3 regions of the Pseudoalteromonas sp. NZS37 genome follow, and region 2 is predicted to be linked to each of the others. Evidence: predicted binding sites of a transcription regulator. Region 2 holds the regulator's gene; each other region holds the start of a gene.
What was found. Region 2 encodes ArgR, which controls arginine synthesis, uptake and breakdown. Its sites were predicted from a motif close to ANTGAATANNTATTCANT; they were not measured.

Region 1: the regulator ArgR is predicted to act here: its motif matches at 3,304-3,321, upstream of gltB (glutamate synthase large subunit).
Region 3: the regulator ArgR is predicted to act here: its motif matches at 4,780-4,797, upstream of argC (N-acetyl-gamma-glutamyl-phosphate reductase).

What each region holds. Positions count from the first base shown of each region.
Region 1 covers NZ_JADYXL010000002.1:436,440-444,515, forward strand. The annotation lists gene gltB (glutamate synthase large subunit) at 1-3,202, opposite strand, end outside; gene I6F47_RS05265 (efflux RND transporter periplasmic adaptor subunit) at 3,901-5,154, shown strand; gene I6F47_RS05270 (ABC transporter ATP-binding protein) at 5,197-5,907, shown strand; gene I6F47_RS05275 (ABC transporter permease) at 5,911-7,224, shown strand; gene I6F47_RS05280 (ABC transporter permease) at 7,236-8,076, shown strand, end outside.
Region 2 covers NZ_JADYXL010000004.1:158,235-166,310, forward strand. The annotation lists gene I6F47_RS09000 (Fe(3+) ABC transporter substrate-binding protein) at 872-1,876, shown strand; gene I6F47_RS09005 (ABC transporter permease) at 1,876-3,507, shown strand; gene I6F47_RS09010 (ABC transporter ATP-binding protein) at 3,508-4,557, shown strand; gene I6F47_RS09015 (Dyp-type peroxidase) at 4,606-5,505, shown strand; gene argR (transcriptional regulator ArgR) at 5,513-5,980, opposite strand; gene mdh (malate dehydrogenase) at 6,206-7,138, shown strand; gene ispB (octaprenyl diphosphate synthase) at 7,225-8,076, opposite strand, start outside.
Region 3 covers NZ_JADYXL010000001.1:271,314-279,389, reverse strand. The annotation lists gene I6F47_RS01240 (PilZ domain-containing protein) at 1-741, opposite strand, end outside; gene radA (DNA repair protein RadA) at 1,104-2,489, shown strand; gene I6F47_RS01230 (hypothetical protein) at 2,565-3,497, shown strand; gene argE (acetylornithine deacetylase) at 3,563-4,723, opposite strand; gene argC (N-acetyl-gamma-glutamyl-phosphate reductase) at 4,948-5,958, shown strand; gene argB (acetylglutamate kinase) at 5,959-6,726, shown strand; gene I6F47_RS01210 (ornithine carbamoyltransferase) at 6,734-7,666, shown strand; gene I6F47_RS01205 (argininosuccinate synthase) at 7,663-8,076, shown strand, end outside.

The DNA.
Region 1 (8,076 bases), on a different contig from region 2:
TTTGCAAACGAATGCGATGACGCAGTCCATTTTCAACAAGGGCTTGCTGCGTTTCAGCAAGTCCTAGCTCCCATGGGCTACCTGCATATTTAACTGAAGTAAGTGGGCTTGCGCCTGTACCGCCATCATAGCCAGAAATAGTAATTAAATCGGCATACGCTTTAGCAACACCTGTCGCAATGGTTCCTACGCCTGGTTCTGAAACCAGTTTTACAGAAATAAGTGCTTTAGGGTTTACTTGTTTCAAATCGAAAATTAGCTGTGCTAAATCTTCAATTGAGTAAATATCGTGATGTGGTGGTGGCGAAATTAATGTAACACCTGGAACAGAATAACGAAGCTTAGCAATATATGGGGTTACTTTTTCACCCGGTAATTGACCGCCTTCGCCTGGTTTTGCACCTTGCGCTACTTTAATTTGAATAACGTCAGCACTGCGTAAGTAATGCGGCGTTACGCCAAATCGACCTGAAGCAACTTGCTTAATACGCGAGTTTTTCTCGGTACCATAACGCAGCTTATCTTCACCGCCTTCACCAGAGTTTGAACAACCACCTAAGCGGTTCATTGCAATTGCTAGAGCCTCATGCGCTTCTGGCGATAATGCACCAATACTCATTGCTGCTGAATCGAAACGCTTGTATAGGTTTTCTGCAGGCTCTACATCATCGATGCTAATGCCTTGCTCTGGAATTTTAAGCGCAAGCATGTCACGTAAAGTGGCAATAGGACGCGTATTAACAAGTTTTGCATATTCACTGTAATCACTATATTCACCAGAACGAACTGCTTTTTGCAGGGTTTGGATTACATCAGGATTATAAGCATGATACTCGCCGCCATGTACGTACTTAAACAAGCCGCCGTGGCTTAATAATTTACGCTTACTTAGAGCGAGTTTGTGTAAGCTTTGCTGATCGTCATCAAAGTCGGTAAAGCATGCGCCCTGTATGCGACTTGCCACACCTTTAAAGCACATTTGTACAATAGCGTCAGATAAACCAACCGCTTCAAACAACATTGAGCAGCGATATGACGCAACCGTACTTATGCCCATTTTAGACATGATTTTGTATAAGCCCTTGTTAATGGCTTTACGGTAAGCAAGAGTTACTTCGCAATACGACTTATTAATAATTTTGCTGTCGCTCATCGCAACTAACGATTCATACGCAAGGTATGGATAAATTGCCGTAGCACCAAAGCCTAATAACACAGCAAACTGATGCGCATCACGCACGCTACCGGTTTCAATGATAATGTTTGATTCACAGCGAAGATTGTTATCAACTAATCGTTTTTGTACCGCACCTACAGCCATAGCTGCTGGAATCGGCAAATTTGCTTCATTAAAGTTACGGTCAGTTAAAATAAGCATGATACAACCAGCGGCTGCTTTTTCTTGTGCTTGGTCACAAATACGCGTTACCGCATTTTCTAAACCTTCTTCAACTGTGTAGGTAATATCAATTTTACAGTAGCTGTAATGCGCTTCATCAGCATTTAATAGCTGCTGCATGTCTGCGTACATTAAAATTGGCGTATCAAACTGTAGGCGCTTAGCATGGCCTGTTGTTTCGTTAAATACGTTTTGCTCACTACCAATACATGTCGCAAGTGACATTACATGATTTTCACGCAGTGGATCGATAGGTGGATTTGTTACTTGCGCAAATTTTTGGCGGAAGTAATCATAAAGCGAACGATGCCCTTCACTAAGCACTGCAAATGGCGTGTCATCACCCATTGAGCCGGTTGCTTCTTGGCCGTTTTCACCCATTACACGAATAACACTATCAAGCTCTTCGTTGGTATAACCAAACATTTTTTGATATTTAGCTAGCGTTTCGTCATCAAATGAGCGATTACCGGCGTCTTGTTCAGTAAGCTCTTCAAATGGAACTAAACGCTTAACGTTCTCCTCAAGCCATGACTTGTAAGGATGGCGAGACTTTAAATCTTGATCGATTTCATCTGAGTGCCAAATTTTGCCAAGCTTAGTATCAATAACTAATAATTCACCTGGTCCAACACGGCCTTTTTCAACTACTTCATCGGCAGTGTAATCCCAAATACCCACTTCTGATGCAAGCGTAATAAAGCCATCTTGTGTAATTACATAACGCGCTGGGCGAAGTCCATTACGGTCAAGGTTACACGCCGCAAAACGACCATCCGACATAACAATACCTGCCGGGCCATCCCATGGTTCCATATGCATAGAGTTAAAGTCGTAAAATGCACGTAAATCGTCGTCCATTGCACGGTTTTTCTGCCATGCAGGTGGTACGAGCATACGCATAGCGCGGAATAAATCCATGCCACCAGCTAAAAATAGCTCAAGCATATTATCTAGGCTTGATGAATCAGAGCCGGTTTCGTTTACAAACGGCGCTGCGCTTTGTAAATCAGGAATAAGCGGTGACGCAAACTTATATGAACGTGCGCGTGCCCACTGGCGGTTACCTTCAATAGTATTAATTTCACCATTGTGTGCTAAATAGCGGAAAGGTTGAGCTAAAGGCCAACGCGGCTGAGTATTAGTAGAAAAGCGCTGATGGAAAACACAAATCGCACTCGTCATACGAATATCAGCTAAATCTAGGTAAAAATTTGGTAAATCTGCAGGCATCATTAAGCCTTTATAGATAGTTACCAAACCAGATAGACTTGCGATATAGAAAGCTTCGTCATCAACAATGCGCTTTTCAGCGCGGCGGCGTGCTACATATAAGCGACGCTCTAAGTCTTTAGAACGCCAACCTTCTGGCGCGCTAACAAAAATTTGTTCAAAACCTGGTAATTGCTGTACAGCAATAGGACCCAACATAGATGGGTCGGTTGGCACAACGCGCCAACCTAAAATATTTAACGTTTCTTTTTCTAATTCTTCGCTAAGTATTTGTTTTGCAGCTTGCGCTAAAACAGGGTCTGAATTTAAAAATATCATACCCACTGCGTAGTTTTTGCCTAAGTGCCAGTTATGTTCACTAGCAATAGCACGGAAAAAGCTATCTGGTTTTTGTAATAATAAACCACAGCCATCACCTGTTTTACCATCGGCAGATATACCACCACGGTGCTGCATGCGATCAAGCCCCGTAATAGCAGTACGAATAAGCCTATGACTAGCTTGACCATTAACTTGGGCTATTAAGCCAAAGCCACAATTTTCTTTTTCTAACTTTGAGTCGTATAACATAGACCCCTCCCCTTGCTGCACTGTTAGCGTGGATGAACTGCTCGACGATTTGCTAACAGACGGACAAAACTAGCCTCTATCTTAAATAGAGTCAATAGCACTTTGAATACATATTCACATTCTTGAATATTTCTCACTTCATAGCAAGATTTCTTTTTATCATTATTTTTAACATTTAGCGTTATTTTAACCACTATTTTTTCATGACACTGGTGTCAAGTTTAACATATTGTAAAAAACATGAGCCTTCAGCGCGCCAGCTTACGTAAACGTAAAGGCAACCGAAAGTGAATAAGTATTCAGCGCTAGAGAGGCTATTCAGTTAACATTTAGATAGTTTTATGCCATTTCATTACTTTAATGGCTTAACATCCCCGATTATTGCTGCTCATTAGTATAGTTATGAAAGTTCATGTCATTTTTTGTACGTTAATAGTGAATTTTTATTTAAAACTATGTCCGATGCGGACACATAAACTGTCCGCGGACATAAATTTCAATAACAAAAAAATAAAATCACTTAAATATCAAGGCTATAATAGTTGGCATATTAATCGTATAACTTTATATATAATCGCTAATTGGAATTACTATGTTTACTCTAAGCTTATTTTTACTCTCTCCTATTGCCGCTATTTGCACAGCAGCTTTATTGCTGCTGTGCGAAAAATACATAAAAGCAATTTAGGGGAAATTAAATGATTAAAGATACCAGCGCACAAGACGTACAAGTAAAGGCACCTATAAGCTATAAAAAATACGCGATAATCACTGCGATTGTTTTCATTGTGGTCTCTGCAATTGCTTATATTTTTTTAACGAGCCATAGCGCTAAAAGCTCTATTAGCCGCTCAAAAGTACAGATTGCAAAAGTACATGTTAAGGCGCTCATTCGAGACATTGCCGCCAGTGGTAAAATTGTTGCTGCTAATGCTCCTAAAATCTACAGTCCAGAACGTGGATTTATAGATTTAAAAGTAAAGGCCGGCGATACAGTAAAGCAAGACAACACACTTGCCCTGCTGCAAAGCCCTGAGTTAACTAATGAATTAAAGCAACAGGAGTCTGTACTTAAAAGACTTGAAGGCGAACAGCAAAGGCAACATTTGCAAGCAAGACGCCAAACACTCACCTTAAATAAAACACTCGATATGGCACAAGTCGAGCTTAACGCCGCTGAGCGCGAAAATCGTCGCGCACAGTTATCAATACAAAAGCACTTAATTAGCCAAATTGATCTAGAAAAAGCAGTTGATGATTTATCACGTGCAAGACTCTCCTATAAGCATGCGCAGCAAGAGGTATTGCTTGCCAAAGACACGCTCGCTTTTGAACTACAAGCTGCTAAAAGTGATGTGACCCGCCAACAACTTATTGTTGATGACTTAATCCGAAAAGTAAGCAACCTATCTATTAAGGCTACCGTTACAGGGATCGTGGGTAACCTATTAGTGCAACAAAAAGCCGCTGTGACGCAAAGCCAACCTCTTATGACTCTCGTCGACTTAAGTAATTTTGAAGCCGAACTCCAAGTTCCTGAAAGTTACGCAAACGAATTAGGGCTCGGTATGGAAGTAGAGCTTAAGTTAGGCAATGAAACAGTGATGGGGAATTTATCCGCCATATCACCAGAAGTTAATAATCGTGAAGTAACAGCACGCGTCCGATTTAAAGCTGTTACTAACAACATCCGTCAAAACCAACGCTTAACTGCACGTATTTTACTCGACAACCGAGAAGGTGTAATGCAGGTAAAACGCGGCGCTTTTATGCAGCAAGGCGGAATTTTTGCTTACAAGGTAGAAGGCAATATTGCAAAGCGCATTCCTATTACAATAGGCGCCACCAGCATTAATGCGGTTGAGCTTTTAAGCGGTGTTAAAGAAAACGATGAAATTATTATTTCAAGCTACAGCGACTTTAAGCAAGCCAACACGATTTTATTAAATTAAACAGACGCTCTCAACCAACGCTAAAAATAATTAGGAACAACCATGTTACAAATGAACAATGTAAGTAAAGTATACCAAACAGAAATGGTACAGACCCATGCGCTTCGAGACTTTAACCTGCAAGTAAACGAAGGCGAATTTATTGCTGTTACCGGTCCTAGCGGCTCAGGAAAAACAACCTTTTTAAATATTGCAGGTATGCTCGAGCCTTTTAACGAAGGTGAGTACCTGTTAGATGGCGTTAATGTTGGCAGCCTAAACGATAACCAACGTGCTGATTTACGTAATCAAAAAATTGGCTTTATATTCCAAGGCTTTAATTTGATCCCCGATTTAAATTTATATGAAAACATAGAAGTTCCTCTTCGCTACAGAGGGATTAAAGCAAATGAGCGAAAACGTCGAATTGAACAATGCCTTGAACAAGTTGGTTTAGCATCTCGCGCTAAACACTTACCTCAACAACTCTCTGGTGGCCAGCAACAACGTGTGGCAATAGCCCGTGCGCTTGCCGGTGAACCTCGTTTTTTACTTGCCGATGAGCCAACAGGTAACCTTGACAGCTTAATGGCTCGCCAAGTTATGGAGTTACTTGAGCAAATAAATCGCGACGGTGCCACTATTGTAATGGTAACGCATGATAGCGAATTAGCCCGCCGTGCTCCGCGTAATATTCAAGTAGTTGATGGGCAACTTGCCGACTTTACACTTTATCAAGGCGCGCAAACTATAAAAACAGCATCGGGGGTTTAACTAATGTTTATTCATTATTTAGATTTAAGTTGGCGCAGCTTCAAGCGCACCCCACTGGTTAGCTTTTTAATGGTACTTGCCATTGCGATAGGTATAGGCATAACAATGACCAGCCTTAGTGTTTATCACATGATGTCGGCCGATCCTATCCCAGAAAAAAGCAGCCAACTTTACAGTGTGCAATTACAAACAATGGACGATGGTAGTACGTGGTGGACAGAAGATAACATGCCACTGCAACTGACCTATCAAGATGCTGAGAACTTATTAAACGCACCCACGTCAGAGAAAAAAGTGGCTATGATGCGTACCGGCTTTTCAGTTTATTTAGACTCCGACAAAATAAAACCTTTTATAGGTAATGCTCGCATGACAACGCCTGACTTTTTTAGCATGTTTAATTTGTCATTTTTATACGGAGGGGCTTGGAGCAAAGAGCAAGAAAACTCAGCCGCACCTGTGGTTGTTATTACCCAAGAGATAAACGATAAACTATTTGCAGGAAAAAACTCTGTCGGAGAACTGATTTACTTAGATGATGCAAGCTATCAAGTAGTTGGTGTTATTAACCATTGGCCTCTCAATATTAAATATTATGATTTAAATAACGGTGCATTTAATCAAGTAGAAGAGTTATTTATGCCCTTTAGCTTAATAAAGACAAAAGAGCTAGTAAGTTGGGGCAATAGCAATGGATGGAAACACGAAAACACACCAACCTTTGCAGATAAACTGCAATCTGAACAAGTATGGATCCAGTTTTGGGCAGAGCTAAATACGCTTGAACAAAAACAAGCCTATCAAAATTACTTATTAGCCTATATGCAAGAACAACAAAAACGTGGTCGATTTAATCGTAAAGAACTTGAGTATAAACTTCGCGATGTAAACCAATGGATGCAATACAACAACGTCGTCACCGAAGACAATAAAATTTTAGTGGGCCTGAGCTTTATGTTTTTAGGTGTCTGCTTAGCCAATATTTTAGGTTTACTTTTAGCTAAGTTTTTACGCAGAGCGCCAGAAGTAGGTGTAAGACGCGCATTAGGTGCTAGTAAAAGGCAAATATTTTTACAGCACTTAGTTGAGGTCGCCATGCTTGGCTTTATAGGTGGCATGCTAGGAATTGTACTAGCACAACTTGGCTTAATGGGCGTAGGGCAAAGCTACGACTACTATGAAAACTTAGCGACAATGGATTTAACCATGCTATTGAGCGCCCCATTGATTGCAATTACAACCTGCATTTTAGCTGGTTTGTACCCAGCTTGGTTAGTATGTAAAACCAATCCTGCTATTTATCTTAAGAGCCAATAAGGAATGTCACAATGTTAGAAATAAAACCTATATTTAACGCCTTATGCCGCTCAAAGGTGGGGGCTGTATTACTGCTAATTCAAATTGCAATTACCACAGCTATAGTCAGTAATGCTGCATTTATCATTCAAGATAGAATTAGTTATTTAAACCAAGAAACGGGCTACCCTGAGCAAGATATATTTAAGTTTAATGTAATGACCTTTGGTACTGATATTAACTTAAGCCAGCAGTTTGAGCTTGATGAAAGCATGCTTAGAAAAATGCCAGGCGTAGTTGATGCCGCATTAAGCAGTAGTATTCCGCTATCAGGGGGTGGCAGCGCTTCGAGCTTTAATTTAAAACCTGCTCCACAAGAAGGCCTAAGTGTCAGGACCGCTTATATTTTTATAGATGACCACGCAATTAATACCTACGGCGTTAACTTAATTGCAGGGCGAAACTTTACCGAAGATGAAGTGCTCGTTACAAACGAAATTACACAAAAGCGTACCAACGTCACTATAGTCACTAAAGCCTTACTTGATGAGCTCTACCCTGATGGAGATGGTTTAGGGAAAATAGTTTATTTTGGTGACCTACCACTTAAAGTTATTGGCGTGATCGGAAAAATGAAAGGCCCGTGGCTCAAAGACAGTAAACCCGATAATCTTGCGTTTATTCCTTATATTAAAGCAGCAAGTTATGCACAAGTTGCCGTTCGTACTAAGCCTGGTCAGCGAGCAGCTGTAATGAAAGAAATAGAAAATGCTATGCTCGAAAATTACAGCAAACGCGTTATTAACAACATTAAAGGGCTTGATGAATTAAAAAATGAGTATACCGCTCAAGATCGCCTTATGATGCGCATGC
Region 2 (8,076 bases):
AAATATTAATAAAGTATTTGAAGGTATTAATATTGATTAGCTGGGATGCAGTATTACCCTGCAAAAGTTAGTGGTAGTTGCTTAGAGCTTTACTAAACCCAAATTTTAGGCAAAGAAAAGCGCGCTCTATCTCTAGGCGCGCTTGCGGAATCTTCTAATTTTCTGCATCCTGCAATTGAACTTAATCAACTCCAATTTTTACTAATCCATGTTTATTACTATATTACTTTTTAGTTCTATGTAATGTAGACCATCCGGGCCTGTATCCTTAAATTCCTAAACATCCTGTAGGGTAAATACTATTACCAAATCCCTAATTACACTTCCTAGTGTATCCCTATTTTAACCAATCCATTGTGTTGCCTTAAAGGCCTGTCCATTTATTCCCTCAACATCCTGTTAAACAACTTAGCCGTGTTGTTATCCTTTTCGCATCTTCCTGACGCTGTCCTTTTTACAACATTGCGTTGTGATACTCATCCTGAGCCTGTCCTAAAATCCGTGTTGTCCTGGTAACCTAATCATTGGTTGGTTGAGTAAGCAGTCCATTTCCTTTTACTCAATAAGCGTCATTGCTTGGTTGATGCGTAAATTATAGTGCAATAGAGCAACTAAAATAGGGATAAAACTACATTCAATTAGTATTTACGCAATAGTAATAATGTGAAAAATCAATTAATACAAGTGCTTAGGTTGTTTTTGTGTGTTTTTTATCTTGATTTTTACTCATTAGCTGTCACATCCGTGAGACATCTCTTACACTGCATTTCCTTTTTGGGCGTTATTTACATATTTACATTTATTTAAAGTGTGCACTTTTTGAATGAGCGCGGTAGAATTCGATGATAATAACAATTATTTAGGTGAAATAATGAAGACAGTATTTACACTTGTTTTAGGATTAGCAGCATCGGCACCAGCCTTTGCAAGTGACGTTGTTAATATATATTCTTTTCGTCAGCCGTTTTTGATTCAGCCAATTTTAGACGATTTTACAAAACAAACGGGAATAAAAACCAATGTTGTTTTTGCTAAAAAAGGGTTAATTGAGCGTGTTAAACGTGAAGGTAAACATAGTAAAGCCGATTTAGTATTAACCTCTAATTTTAGTGCGCTTATTCAATTAGAAGATTTAAAATTAACACAAACTATAAAAAGTGACAGTGTAAATAATAACGTGCCTGCAGCTTTTCGTGACGGTGATGGCCAATGGGTCGCGCTTACTAAGCGAGTGCGTAATGTCTATTCATCAAAAGAGCGAGTTGGTGAGTTACCTAAGCTCACTTATGAAGATTTAGCAGATCCTAAATACAAAGGACAAATTTGTACGCGCTCTGGCAAACATCCATATAACTTAGGTTTAGTGGCTTCTATGATTGCACACCATGGTGAAGCGCAAACCAAAGAGTGGCTTGAAGGTGTTAAGGTTAATTTAGCACGTAAACCTCAAGGTAACGATCGTGCTCAAGTTAAAGCCGTTAAAGAAGGTTTATGTAACTTGGCATTAGGTAATAGTTACTACCTTGGTAAAATGCTAGAAGATAAAGAGCAAAAAGGTTGGGCAGAGGCCGTAAATATTAACTTTCCGAATCAAACTAATCGTGGCTCACACATAAATGTTTCGGGTGCGGTTATTACCAAATATGCTAAAAACCCTGAAAATGCATTAAAGCTCATAGAGTATATGACCGACAGCAAAGCACAAAACATGTATGCCTCATTAAATATGGAGTATCCAGTTAAGTCGGGTGTTGAACTATCAAGTTTGGTTGCCTCTTGGGGGAGTTTTAAAGAAGACAGCTTGCCACTTGATGAGATTAGTAAATATCGTCCGTTAGCGCTTAAGCTAATTGATGAGGTGAAGTTCGATCTTTAATGACTAATAAATTTAAGCTGTCTAAATGGCAGCTCTTTGCGTGGTCGACTGGCTTAATTCTATCGGCCCCGTTGTTTTTTCTTCTTTTTGAATCTCTACAAGGTAGCTCTGAGGTGTTTTCCCACCTGTGGGATACCGTGCTTTGGGATTACATAACCAATACCGTATTGCTTGTTTTAGGTGTTTGCGTCCTTAGCTGCGCCATAGCTTTGCCACTTGGATGGCTAACGGCTTACTGTAGTTTCCCGGGTAAAAAACAGTTTGAATGGGCACTTATGCTGCCCCTTGCTATGCCCACCTATATTATTGCCTATGTATACACTGATTTATTAGATTATGCGGGCCCGGTGCAAATAGCGCTGAGAGAATGGTTTGGCTGGCAAACGCCTAATGACTATTGGTTTTTTGATATACGTACATTACCCGGCGCCATAGTTATGATTGCCTTGGTGCTTTATCCGTATTTATTTTTGATTTTTAAAACAGCTCTTCGCGAGCAGTCATTCAAATTAGTACAAGCTAGCCAGTTAATGGGGTTATCTCCTTGGCAAAGTTTCTTTAAAGTAAGCTTAGTGCTCTCTCGTGGGGCTATTGTCGCGGCTCTTGCGCTTATAAGTATGGAAACCATGGCTGACTTTGCAACAGTGAGTTATTTTGCCGTAAGTACATTAACAACTGCCGTATACGATACGTGGTTTGGTTATTACTCACTTACAGCGGCAGCTAAAATATCGGGTGTGATGTTATTACTGTTATTTTTAGCATTAATGGCAGAGCGCTTTAGTCGTCGTAACCAAGCGGTATTTGAGCGCCAATCAAGTGTAAATAGCGAATCTCTCTATGTATTAAAAGGAAAGTCAGCTTGGCTCGCAACGGCATTTTGCAGCTTTATTTTACTTATCGCGTTTGTGATCCCTATTGCAGTACTTATAAATTACGCCATTACCTACTTTGATAAAGCATGGAATGTAGAGTTTTTTAGTTACGCTTGGCAAAGTTTAAAAGTGGCTGGGGTTGTGAGCCTAATAACGATTACGTTGAGTATTTTTGTCGTTTTTTATCAGCGTGTGGCAAAGCAAACGTATCCGCTTATTCCCGGGCGTTTAGCAAGCACAGGCTATGCGTTGCCTGGCACAGTACTCGCTATTGCGGTCTTGTTACCGCTTACATTGTTAGAGAACACCATCAACAAAGCGCTCGAGCCGTATAATTTAGATATTGGCTTACTGCTTACAGGTAGCATTCTTACTATTATTATTGCTTATATTGTTAGGTTTTACGCCATTGCACACGGAGCAATTGAGTCGAGTTTTTTACGTATTAGCCCATCACTTGATATGGCAAGCCAATCAATGGGTAAAAGCCAAGGACAAACACTGCGTTTAGTGCACCTACCTTTACTGCGAAGAGGATTGCTTACTGCTGCGTTATTGGTATTTATTGAGTGCATGAAAGAACTGCCGGCTGCGCTATTGCTCAGGCCGTTTAATTTTGAAAGCTTAGCTACTCATGTATTTCAGTATGTGAGTGACGAGCAATTAGAACTTGCTTCAATATCGGCATTATTTATTGTTATTGTTGGGTTTATTCCTTTGTATTTTATTAATCGTTCTATGGAGCAGCGTAGTTAAATGAGTAGTTTAATTTTACAAGGCGTGAGCTATCACTATAACGGCACAAAGGTTATTCACGATTTAGATTTAACGGTGGGTAAAGATGAAATTGTTTGTCTACTCGGAGCGAGTGGGTGCGGTAAAACGACCACGTTAAAAGCGATTGCAGGTTTAATTGAAGCTAAGCAAGGGTCTATTTTTATAGACGGTAAATTAGTGAGTGATGAGCAATCGTTTGTCTCGCCTGAGCACCGTAACATCGGCATGATGTTTCAAGACTATGCGTTGTTTCCGCATTTAACGGTAGCAAATAATATCGCATTTGGGCTTAGTAAAATGAGTAAAGCTCAAAAGCAGCAACGCGTTGATGAAATGCTTAAGCTGGTACATTTAATTGGCTGTGCCAACAGGTTCCCGCATCAGTTATCGGGTGGCCAACAGCAGCGTGTAGCTATTGCTCGTGCATTAGCTTATAAGCCTAGTTTATTGCTACTTGATGAGCCCTTTTCAAATATCGACACACAAGTACGCTTTGAATTAATTGCCGATATACGTCGAATTATTAAGGCAACCCAAGTATCTGCTGTGTTTGTTACACATTCAAAAGAAGAGGCGTTTGCCTTTTCAGATACACTTGCCATTATGCATCGCGGTAAAATTGAGCAACAAGGCACGCCTGAGCAGCTTTTTGCAGCTCCATGTTCAAAGGAGGTTGCAGAGTTTCTGGGTCAAGGCATATACTTGAGCGCAGAAGTATTAACAGCAACTGAATATAAAACACCATTTGGTTTAGTCGAATCTTATATTGAGAGTAAGCATGACGTAAGCGTAGGGCTTATATATGTGCGCCCTCATCAAATAGAATTAGTGGCAGATAACCAAAGTGACAAACTCAGCAAGCGAGCTACAATCATAAGTCGTCGATTTATTGGTTCGGCGTATGTTTATTCGGTTGTTATTGATAAACAAGAAATTGAAGTTGCTGCACAATATGGCCAGTCATTTGAAAATAATGAACAGGTTATAATAAAAATAAAACCTCACACGGTGAATTTTTTCGAATCGTAATTAATTTGTTATTCGCTGTGTTTTTATCTGTAAAACTAAGGAATAACAATGGCGCAAGCGCAATCAGGGATTTGTGCTGAAGCAAACTTACACGGTTTGCACTTATTTTTTAATGTGTTTGATGGTCAAGATGAATCACTTCGCGCAAAGTTAAAACAAGTAAGCGCTATTGAAGAAGAATTTAGCGATCAGTTCTCAGAATCAATGCTCTCTTGTATGGTTGCTATTGGTGCGCAATATTGGCCGCATATCCTCCCTGAATACATCCCAAGCGAATTACAGAGCTTTCCTAATATAAACCATAGCGATCATCAAATGAGCGTACAACCGTGCGATTTATTTGTGCAAATTCGCTCTGACCGTGAAGACGTTAATCATTTGTTTGCGCTGCAAATTTTAAAACTATTTGCCCCCGATGTTGAGCTGGTGGAGCAAATTCGTAATTTTCGCTTTTTAGATGGTCGTGATTTTAATGGTTTTATTTATGGTGGCGACACCGCACATGGAAGAAAAAAGCGCGCTACGGCTTTAATTAGTAACCCTGGCAATTTTGAAGATCAGGGGAGTTATATTCATGTACAGCGTTATAAGCATGATTTAACTATGTGGCAGCACTTATCATTGAGCGAGCAAGAACAAATAATGGGACGTACGCGCCTTGATAACACGTTAATTACCCCTGCGATTGAAACCAGCCATGCTTCACGTAGCGAACTAAAAGACGAAGAAGGCCAACCGCTATTATTAAATCAGAGCATGCCTTATGGCGATGTGTATGAGCAGGGAATGTTATCAATTACATGCGCTTGTACGGGCACCGCATTTGAAAAAGTACTTAATAGTCGTTTAGGGGAAGGGGATTGTTACGACCACTGGCTTGATTTTACTCAAGCCGATATGGGTTCTGCTTTCTTTGCGCCTTCAGTCGGGTTTTTAAAACAAATTTAGTTTGCTATTAAACCGTATCAAATAAAATGCGAACACGTTCAAGTGTTACATCTATTTCAGATATTTTAGCAGGAGCGATAAAAATAGTATCGTCGCCTGCAATTGTTCCTAGTACGCCATCTGCTTTACCTAATGAATCTAATAAACGAGCAATAAGCTGAGCGGCGCCTGGACTGGTACGAATAATGATCATCATTTCGTTGTGCATAATGTCGATTACTAATTGGCGTAATGGGCTTTTAGCCGTAGGTACACCCATTTCAGCAGGTAAGCAGTAAACCATTTCTTGTTTGGCGTTACGTGTGCGTACAGCACCAAATTTACTTAGCATGCGCGATACTTTACTTTGGCTTATATTGTCAAAGCCTTGATCTTTTAATGCATCAACTATTTCGCCTTGAGAGCCAAAATTTTCTTCTTTTAATAGTGATTTAAATGCTTTTATCAGTGCTTCTTGTTTATCTTGTGGTTGCATAGTCTTTATTCGTTTTTGTTATTTATGCCGCAAATTCTACACAAAAATGAATAATTATGCAGCAGTTGTTTAGTTAACTTGCCAGTTTGATGCGTTAAATCACAAAAGTTTACGACTATGGTCGAAAATATACTTGAAATAGACAGGATAAATTTGTTTTTAGTCGCTAATTTCATTATCTTAAGAGCCACAAATGTTTCCTACCTCAAATTACGGAGAATTCCAATGAAAGTTGCTGTATTAGGTGCTGCAGGCGGTATCGGCCAAGCGTTGTCTTTATTATTAAAAACAGGCTTACCAGCTGGCTCTGAATTATCACTTTATGATGTTGCACCAGTAGTGCCAGGTGTTGCGGTTGACCTTTCTCACATCCCAACAGATGTTAAAGTAGCAGGCTTTGGCGCAGACGAATTAAACAAAGCGCTTGAAGGCTCTGACATCGTTCTTATCCCAGCGGGTATGCCACGTAAACCAGGTATGGATCGTGCTGATTTATTTAATGTAAATGCTGGTATCATCAAAACTTTAGCAGAAGGCATTGTTGCTAGCTGTCCTAAAGCGTTAGTAGGTATTATTACTAACCCAGTAAATGGCACAGTTCCAATCGTTGCTGAAGTATTCAAAAAAGCAGGTACTTACGACGCTAAACGCGTATTCGGTATTACTACGCTTGACGTTATTCGTTCAGAAGCATTTGTTGCTGAACTTAAAGGCGTAGACGTAGCAACTGTGAAAGTACCAGTAATTGGTGGTCACTCAGGCACAACTATTCTTCCTCTACTTTCTCAAGTTGAAGGTGTTTCTTTCACTGATGAAGAAGTTGCTGCACTTACTCCACGTATCCAAAATGCGGGTACTGAAGTTGTAAATGCTAAAGCAGGCGGTGGTTCAGCTACGCTATCTATGGGTGCTGCTGCAGCTCGTTTTTGTATGTCTTTAGTTAAAGGCCTACAGGGTGAAGAAGTTGTAGATTACGCTTACGTTGCTGTTGAAAATGGCGATGCAGAGTACTTTGCACATCCAGTACGTTTAGGTAAAAACGGCGTAGAAGAAATTCTTTCTTACGGCGAACTAAGCGCATTTGAAACAAAAGCAAAAAATGACATGCTTGAAACACTGAAAAAAGACATCAAAGAAGGTGTTGATTTCATGGCGTAATAGCCAAAGTAGAATAACAAAAAAGCCTGCATTTGCAGGCTTTTTTATTGCTCAGAATTAATTTCACACTGTGTAACTAGTTAAAACTAGTGGTCGCGGTCAACCGCAATACGAGCAAGGCTTATGAGTGCTTGCTTATAGTCAGACTCAGCTAAAAAGTCTAAACACGCAATAGCTTTGTCAGCTTCAAGCTCTGCTTTTTGCATTGTAAATTCAAGCGCATTAGTTTGCTTTAGTGCCGATAGAATGTCTTCTAAATGCTCCATACCATTACTGTGCTCTATCGCATCACGAATAAGCTGCGTTTGCTGCTCGCTACCATGTTGCATAGCATAAATAAGTGGAAGCGTTGGTTTGCCTTCAGCTAAATCATCACCAATGTTTTTACCCAACTGCTCAGCATCTGCATTGTAATCGAGTACATCATCTACTAGCTGAAACGCAGTACCTAAATGCATACCATATAGGTTTAGTGCATCGAGAGTAGTTTGGTCTTGCTCAGTAATAATGGCAGCAAGGCCTGTCGCTGCTTCAAACAACTTAGCTGTTTTAGAGTAAATAACCTGCATATAACTGGCTTCGGTCGTATCTGGGTCGTTGCAGTTCATTAACTGCAATACTTCACCTTCAGCAATAATGTTTGTTGCATCGGCAAGTACTTGCATAACCTGCATTTTTCCAAGGCCAACCATAAGCTGAAATGAACGAGTGTAAATAAAGTCACCAACCAATACGCTAGCAGCATTACCAAATTCAGCATTTGCTGTAGGTGTGCCACGTCGTAAGTTTGATTCATCTACAACATCGTCATGCAATAGCGTTGCTGTATGAATAAACTCAACAATTGTTGCAAGTGTTATGTGATCTTTACCCTGATAACCGAGCGCTTTGGCTGCTAAAATCGCGAGCATTGGACGAACGCGTTTGCCGCCACTGCT
Region 3 (8,076 bases), on a different contig from region 2:
GTCATTAAAGGCATCGTTATTTTCGATATAAGTGCGTTTTAAGCGAATGTGGTTGTATTCACGAGAGATATTTTCAACGGCAACAACTTCGTATTGAATACCGTTTTTTAGGCCAAGTTCAAAGTCTTGTTCAAGGCCTACCAAGCGCATTGCTATTAGTTCACCTTTTTTTATAGAGTAGCGCGTTGCAAGCTTAACTTTACAACCGCTTAAAGATATATCTGAGGTGCTAGCAGCAATGTTCTTTTTATCTTTGTAATCAATAGTTACTTTTATTGAGTAATTCATCCGTTCTTCACGGCGGCTCTCGTAAGAGGCAAACTTAATTACTTCAGTGCTTAAGTTACTTTCTGATTCTTGTAGTTCTGATTTTTCGGCGGCTTGTTTTTGTAATACGCGGTGGTTATTTTCTGTATTCATTACGGCTTCGTAAACGGCTAGGGTATATTCACCATGCTGTTTAAGTGCTTTTTCAAACACTTCAATGGCTGTGTCATCCATAAAGTGCTGTTTACCATTATGCTCATACGGTTTTACTTGGCCCGTCACTAATCCACGAAGATCAACAAAGCGTGCCACTGGCTGAGATAAGCGTGACATTTCCATTTTCATCAAAAATTGCTCAGGTTTGGTTAACCCAGCGGTTTTTGATTTGAAAATTAGGTCAAATTTAGCATTGCCTAAATATGTTTTTAACTCATTCACGAGGTCTTCGTGTTTGAGCATTATGTCATCAGCCATTTATAAAACCATCACCGTCTAATTGAAAAAGTAGGTATACTGTTAAGTCCATTTATTAGAAGTTCAATAAACGTTAAATCGCGCTATGTTGTTAATATAGGTACAATTATTTTAGTTACTACTGTTTAGCTCTTGTTATTATGTGTTATATGCCATTTTGTTGGCAAGTTACTTTAAACTATTTCAAAGCAAAAAGTATGCCCTAAATTATAGCTAAAAAGAAACACCATGTGTATTTAATGATTGTGACGCTAGATTTTTACGCAGGCAAGAGTTTGTTGCTAAGTAAATGCTTGAAGTGGCAAAATAAGTTATTAACAGTAAATGTTTTTAAAATTAGAGAATCGTAGATAAGGTTATAAATGACTAAAGCGGCAAAAATAGAGTTTGTGTGTACAGAATGTGGTATGAACTACCCACGTTGGCAGGGTCAATGCCGCTGCGGTGCGTGGAACACATTAGCAGAATTTAAACCTTCAGCAGGGCAGAGTAAAAAAGCGTCAGTTCGAGCAAATGTAGGTGGTTATGCTGGCGGTGCTGGTGGCGGCTCTAAAAAAATTAATGATATTGCTACGTCAGAGGCAGAAAAACAGCTGACAGAAATTGGCGAGCTCGATCGTGTGCTAAGCGGTGGTGTAACTACCGGCTCTGTTAATATAATTTCGGGTGATCCAGGTGCTGGTAAAACAACATTGCTATCTGACCTAGTCGCGAGAATGTCACAACGTATGCCGTCACTTTACTGTACGGCCGAGGAGTCATTATCGCAGTTTAAAAACAGGGTAAATCGTTTAAAGTTAAACTATAACCCTGACGAGCTTTATTTACTTTCAGAAACCAGTGTTGAAACCATCATTGAAGAGCTCGAGAAAAATAAAATTAAGTTTGCTGTTATTGACTCTATTCAAGCGGTTGTAACCGAAACGGCAAATGGTAGCCCAGGTTCCCCTTCGCAAGTAAAAAGTGCCGCCCAAGCATTGACTCAATACTGTAAGCAAAATGATGTAACCATGTTCATTATTGCTCATGTAAATAAAAATAACGAAATAGCAGGTCCTCAAACACTTGTACATATTGTCGATGCGCTTTTACACATAGACACCAATGATGGGCAAATTCGAACCCTTAGGGCAAATAAAAACCGCTTTGGTGATATAGATACCGTTGGCATTTTTAAAATGTGCGAACGTGGGATGTTAAGCGTTGATAACCCGAGCGAAATATTTTTATCGGGGTCTACAACCGACTCGCCAGGCTCTACAATTACCTGTATCCGTAAAGGGAATCGAAATCTACTACTTGAAATTCAGTGTTTAACGACCGAAACCGAGGCGGAATTTCCGCAGCGTGTGTGCGTTGGTTTAAACATGAACCGCATAAAAATGCTGACTGGCATATTACGAAAACACACTAAAACCAAAATATTCCACGATACGTTTTTTAATATTGTGGGTGGCCTAAGAATTGATGAAACAGAAACTTGTATTGATTTAGCATTGGTTACCGCGTTACTTAGCAGCTTAAACGAATTTGTTGTGCCTCGTACCACGTGTATTATGGGTGAGCTTAGCTTAAATGGCGATGTACGCCCAATTGACAGTGGAGTACCACGTGTTAAAGAAGCGGCACAACATGGTTTTACAGAAATATATATTCCATTTCGTAATTACCATAAGTCGATGGAAGGGCTGGGCGCTAAAATTACCCCAGTTAAAACAGTACATGAGTTGCTTAGTTTAATTAATTAATACTTACGGGTGTTAATGTGTAATGTTACTCTTAATAAAACTCGGTTTACACAAAGAATAGAATAAGGAAATAACATGAAAAAGTTAGTAATAGTTGCAGCGATTGTAGCTGCGGGCGTTGGTGGCGTGAGCTATGCAAATTATGTAGCTACACAAGAAGTGCGTGCAGAAGTAGATAAGCAACTTGCTTTAGTAAGCGAGCAAACTGGCGCTACATTTAAATACGCTGGTTTATCGGCAAGTGTTATTTCAAAAAGCATAGAAATAACAAACATGGAAGTAATAAGCCCAGAGGGCGACAATGTTGCTAATATTCAAAGCATTGAAATAACAGGTTACGAGCCAGATAAAATATCACCGCATACATCATTTGATGTAAAAAGCTTTCAGTTTGATAAAGACTTTGTTTCAAAATTACCTGCTGATACAAACGAAATGCTCGCGTCGGCAAGTTACGACTTACATTCATCACTTGATTACGATGAAGAGTCTGGCAATAGTGATGTAGTAGTTAAGCTTGATGCAAAAGACATTGTTAGTTTTAATATGGATATGGGCTTGGCTAATTCAAAAGCATTAATGGATGCTTCATTGGCGATTAGTAAAGCGCAGCAAGAAGCGGGTAACCAGCCACTTACTTATGAGCAAGAGTTACAGCAGCAAACACTTGTTATGCAAGCAATGAGTAAGTTAGAGCCGCGCAATGTTAGCTTTGCCTTAAATAACCAAGGTAAGTTAAAAGACTTACTATCAAGTGAGCTTGAAAAGCAAGGCATGACGCTAGAGCAAATGGAAATGATGTTAGAGCAGCAGTTACAACAAGCTCCTGTAACTGAAGATATTGCAGAGGCTTTAACTAGCTTTGCTAAAGGTTTAAATTCATTCAGTGTGTCTGCAAAGCTACCTGAAGGTAAAACTATGATGGAAATTAACCAACAAGTTATGATGCTAGTAGGGCAACCTGAAGAGCTAGTTAAGTTTATTAACTTAGAAGTTAAAGGTGATTAGGCCTTAGTTTTGTATTAATAAAGGCGCCAATTGGCGCCTTTATTATTTTGTGTTGTTATAAGCAGTTAGTAACTCTGATTGCTAAAGCAGTTTGCTTTTATGATATTGGTAATTATTTGTTGCGATGGTTTTATTTTTTCCAACGCTAAAAACTCATCAGGCTGATGCGCTTGGTTAATTGAGCCTGGGCCCATTACGATTGTTTCACAACCGAGTTGCTGGATAAACGGCGCTTCAGTGCAATAATTTACCGCGACCGCTTTTTGCCCTGCTATTTTTTCAGCCATTTTAACTAAAGCACTGTCGGTGCTACCACTAAATGCCGGGATTGGTTCATGTAAATCAATAACGCTCACCGCATTTGGATATTGCTGATTTATCTCTTTTGTTGCATCAAGTACTAATGCTTGTAGTTCTTGTACACTTAAACCAGGTAATGGGCGCATATCTATGTGCATTTCACAGCAACCGCAAATTCTATTCGCGTTATCGCCACCATGAATATTACCTAAGTTTAATGTTGGATAAGGAATTTCAAAGTGATTTATTGAATACTTATGCTTTAATTGCTCTTTTAAGATCATCAATTTTGTAATCACTTTATGCATTACTTCAATGGCGTTAAGGCCACGTTCGGGATCTGAGCTATGCCCAGAGCGACCAACCACTCTTATTGCTGTACTCATATGGCCCTTGTGCATAAATACTGGCGTCATATCAGTAGGTTCGCCAATTATACAGCGTGCAGGTTTTAAATTAGGGTGATTACATATTTGCTGTGCACCTGCCATAGTTGTTTCTTCATCGGCAGTGGCGAGTATTAAAATAGGTTGAGTTTGCTGCTTTTCATCAAGTTCACTAATTGCTTGTAATACAAAAGCAAAAAAACCTTTCATATCAATGCTTCCCAGCCCGTACAATTTATTGTCGAGTTCGGTAAGTTTAAACGGATTGTGGTTCCAGCGGCTGTCATCAAAAGGCACTGTGTCGGTATGACCAGCTAGCATTAATCCGCCATCACCTTCTCCGCGTTTTGCTAATAAATTATAGCGCCCTTTACCTCCTTCTAATTCTATAATTTCACACGTAAAACCGAGTGTTTCGCACCACCTCGCAAGGAGTTCAATTACGTTTTTATTGCTCATACACAAGCTGTCTTCAATTGCACTAATAGAAGGGGCTGCAATCAATTGTTGATACATAGAAATAAACGAAGGCAAAGGCATAAAAAAATCCAAAATTATTATTCAATTTAATTGCATAACAATATAAAAGTATTTATGATGAATATCAATTCACTTTTTAAGCATAAATATATTAAAGTAAAGCTATGAAAATAATGCGACGATAATCTACAAATTCATTAAATTAAGTCTTAATTTAGCGTCTTAGCTAGTTTAAGCGAACAACATATATATTTAGCAGTAAATTTTAAAATAACGAGTAATCAATGAATGTAGTTATTATTGGCGCAAGCGGTTATAGCGGCGCAGAGTTAGCAAGCTTAGTTGCTAATCATCCAAACCTTACCTTAACAGGCTGTTATGTATCTGAGGGTAGCTTAGATAAAAATAAATTACTAAGTGATTTATACCCAGAGCACCTTGGCTTACTAGATTGTCCTTTACTTCCTCTTAGTGCATCAGCTTTTGATGACATTCAAAGTGATGCTGATTATGCATGCTTATGTACCGATCACAAAGTAAGTGTTGATTTAGCGCCTCAATTTTTAGCTATGGGTAAAAAAGTATTTGATTTATCTGGTGGCTATCGCCTAGCAAATAATGATGATTACGTTACTTATTATGGTTTTGAGCATCAACACCCAGAGCTTTTAAATGAAGCGGCTTACGGTTTAGCAGAGTGGAACCATGATGCTATCGCTAACGCAAAGCTAATTGCTGTTGCAGGCTGTTACCCAACAGCGGCGCTCAATGCACTTAAACCGCTTAAACAAGCAGGCTTATTGAGCAGCGAAAGTATTATTATTAATGCCGTTTCGGGTGTTACGGGTGCCGGGCGTAAAGCGAGTGTAGGAACACATTTTTGTGAGGTATCGCTTGCACCTTATGGTTTGTTTAACCATCGCCACGGTCCTGAAATTGAACAACACCTTGGCCACAAAGTATTATTTACACCGCATCTAGGTAGCTTTGCGCGCGGTATTTTAGAAACTATTTATGTACAACTTAAGCCTGGCGTTACCAAGGAAAACGTTTCATCTGCTTATCAAGTGCTTGCTAATGAACCATTAATTCGTTTGTTAGGCGATAAAATACCTTCAATTAAAGGTGTTGCTAAGCAACCATTTGTTGATATTGGCTGGCAGCAACAAGGCACGCAGTTAATTGTAATGTCTGCCATTGATAACTTATTAAAAGGCGCTGCTGGACAAGCTTTGCAGTGTATTAATATTTCTATGAATTTAGATCACACTACGGGCTTAAAAGGAGCGTTTTAAATGAGTAAAAAAACGTGGGTTATTAAACTCGGTGGTGCAGTACTTAATACAGAAAATGCAGCAAAAGCGTTATTTGACGTGCTAAGCGAGCAAAAAAATGATGAGTTTGTCATTGTTCATGGCGGTGGTTCTTTAGTAGATACATGGCTAAAGCAAGCGGGTTTTGCTAGTGCTAAACACCAAGGTTTACGTATTAGTCCAGCAGAGCAAATGCCTTATATAGTGGGTGCGCTTGCAGGTTGCGCTAATAAACAATTAATGACTCAAGCTATAAGCGCAGGGCATAAGCCTGTCGGCTTAAGTCTTTTTGAGGCGGGTGTGACTGCAACCCAAAAATTAAAAGCGCTTTGCTTAGTGGGTAAATGCACAAGTAACGACGATTCTATCATCAATGATTTACTTAGAATTTCTCGTTTACCTATTGTTAGCTCTATCGGCTTTGATGAACAAGGCTTGTGGTACAACGTAAATGCAGATGAAGCTGCAGCGGCTATTGCCAGTAATTTAAATGCAGAACTAATTTTTATGACGGATGTAGAAGCGGTACTTGACGCAAATAAACAACCGTTACATCAACTTGACACAAAACACATTGATACTTTAATTACAGATGGAGTAATTGTGGGCGGGATGGAGGTCAAAGTTAAGACCAGCCTTCACGCTGCCCAACATTTACGACGCGGTGTGTATATTTCCAGCTGGCAAAAGCCAGAAAATTTAACTGCTCTGCTGCAAGGCAAGCATGTCGGAACAAAGATTACACCATAGGTTTATTATGTTTGAGAATTTTTTAACGGGTTTAGAGTTAGACAAAGAAGGCGCACTTAATTTATTAAAGTTAGCGCAAGATATAAAAGCAAAGCCAGAAAAATACAGCCAAGTATTATCGGGTAAATCAATCGTAACATTGTTTGAAAAGCAAAGCTTACGTACACGTTTATCGTTTGATATAGGTATTAATCGCCTTGGTGGTCATGCTGTTTATTTAGATCAGCAAAATGGCGCTATGGGTGCACGTGAATCAATTAAAGATTTTGCACTTAATATTTCTACTTGGGCCGACGGTATTGTGGCGCGTGTAAATCAGCACAGCACATTAACCACGTTAGGTGAATATTCATCGGTACCTGTGGTAAATAGCTTGTGTGACTTGTACCACCCTTGCCAAGCGCTTGCTGATTTTTTAACACTTCAAGAAGTACATGGCGATGTGAGTCAGCTTAAAGTAGCTTACTTAGGTGAGGGAAACAATGTAACTCATTCATTAATGCTTTTAGCGGCAACGCTTGGTACTGACTTTGTTGCTGTAACACCAAAAGGGTGTTCGCCAGATTCACAAATACTTAAAAAAGCAGAGCAAATTGCAGCAATGAATGGCGCATCAGTCATGGTGAGCGATAGAGTTGAAGCTGCAGTTGGTGCAAACGTTGTATATGCAGATACATGGGTATCAATGGGTGATACAACGCCGCTTGAGCAAGTAAAAGAAAAATACATGCCTTATCAATTAAACCAGGCATTGCTAGATCAAACAGGTGCGACTACGGTATTACATTGCCAACCGGCACACCGTGAATTTGAAATTACCTCTGAGGTAATGGATGGTCCAGCATCAAAAATCATTCAACAAGCAGAGAATCGCATGCATGCGCAAAATGCTCTGCTAGTTACATTACTAAATCCAAATTTTGTTAAGGAACACCTATGAGTTCAATTAAAAAAGTCGTTTTAGCCTATTCTGGTGGTCTTGATACGTCGGCTATCGTGCCATGGTTAAAAGAAAACTACGGCTGTGAAGTAATCGCGTTTGTTGCCGATGTAGGTCAAGGCGCTGAAGAACTTGAAGGCGTAGAAGCTAAAGCAATTGCCTCTGGTGCATCTGAATGTTACGTAGTTGACTTAAAAGATGAAATGGTAAGTGATTACATTTACCCAACGCTTAAAACGGGCTCAATTTACGAAGGTACTTATTTATTAGGTACTTCTATGGCGCGCCCAATTATTGCTAAAGCACAAGTTGAAATTGCACGTAAAGTAGGTGCTGATGCACTTTCTCATGGTTGTACTGGTAAAGGTAATGACCAAGTTCGTTTTGAATCATGTTTTGCAGCACTAGCC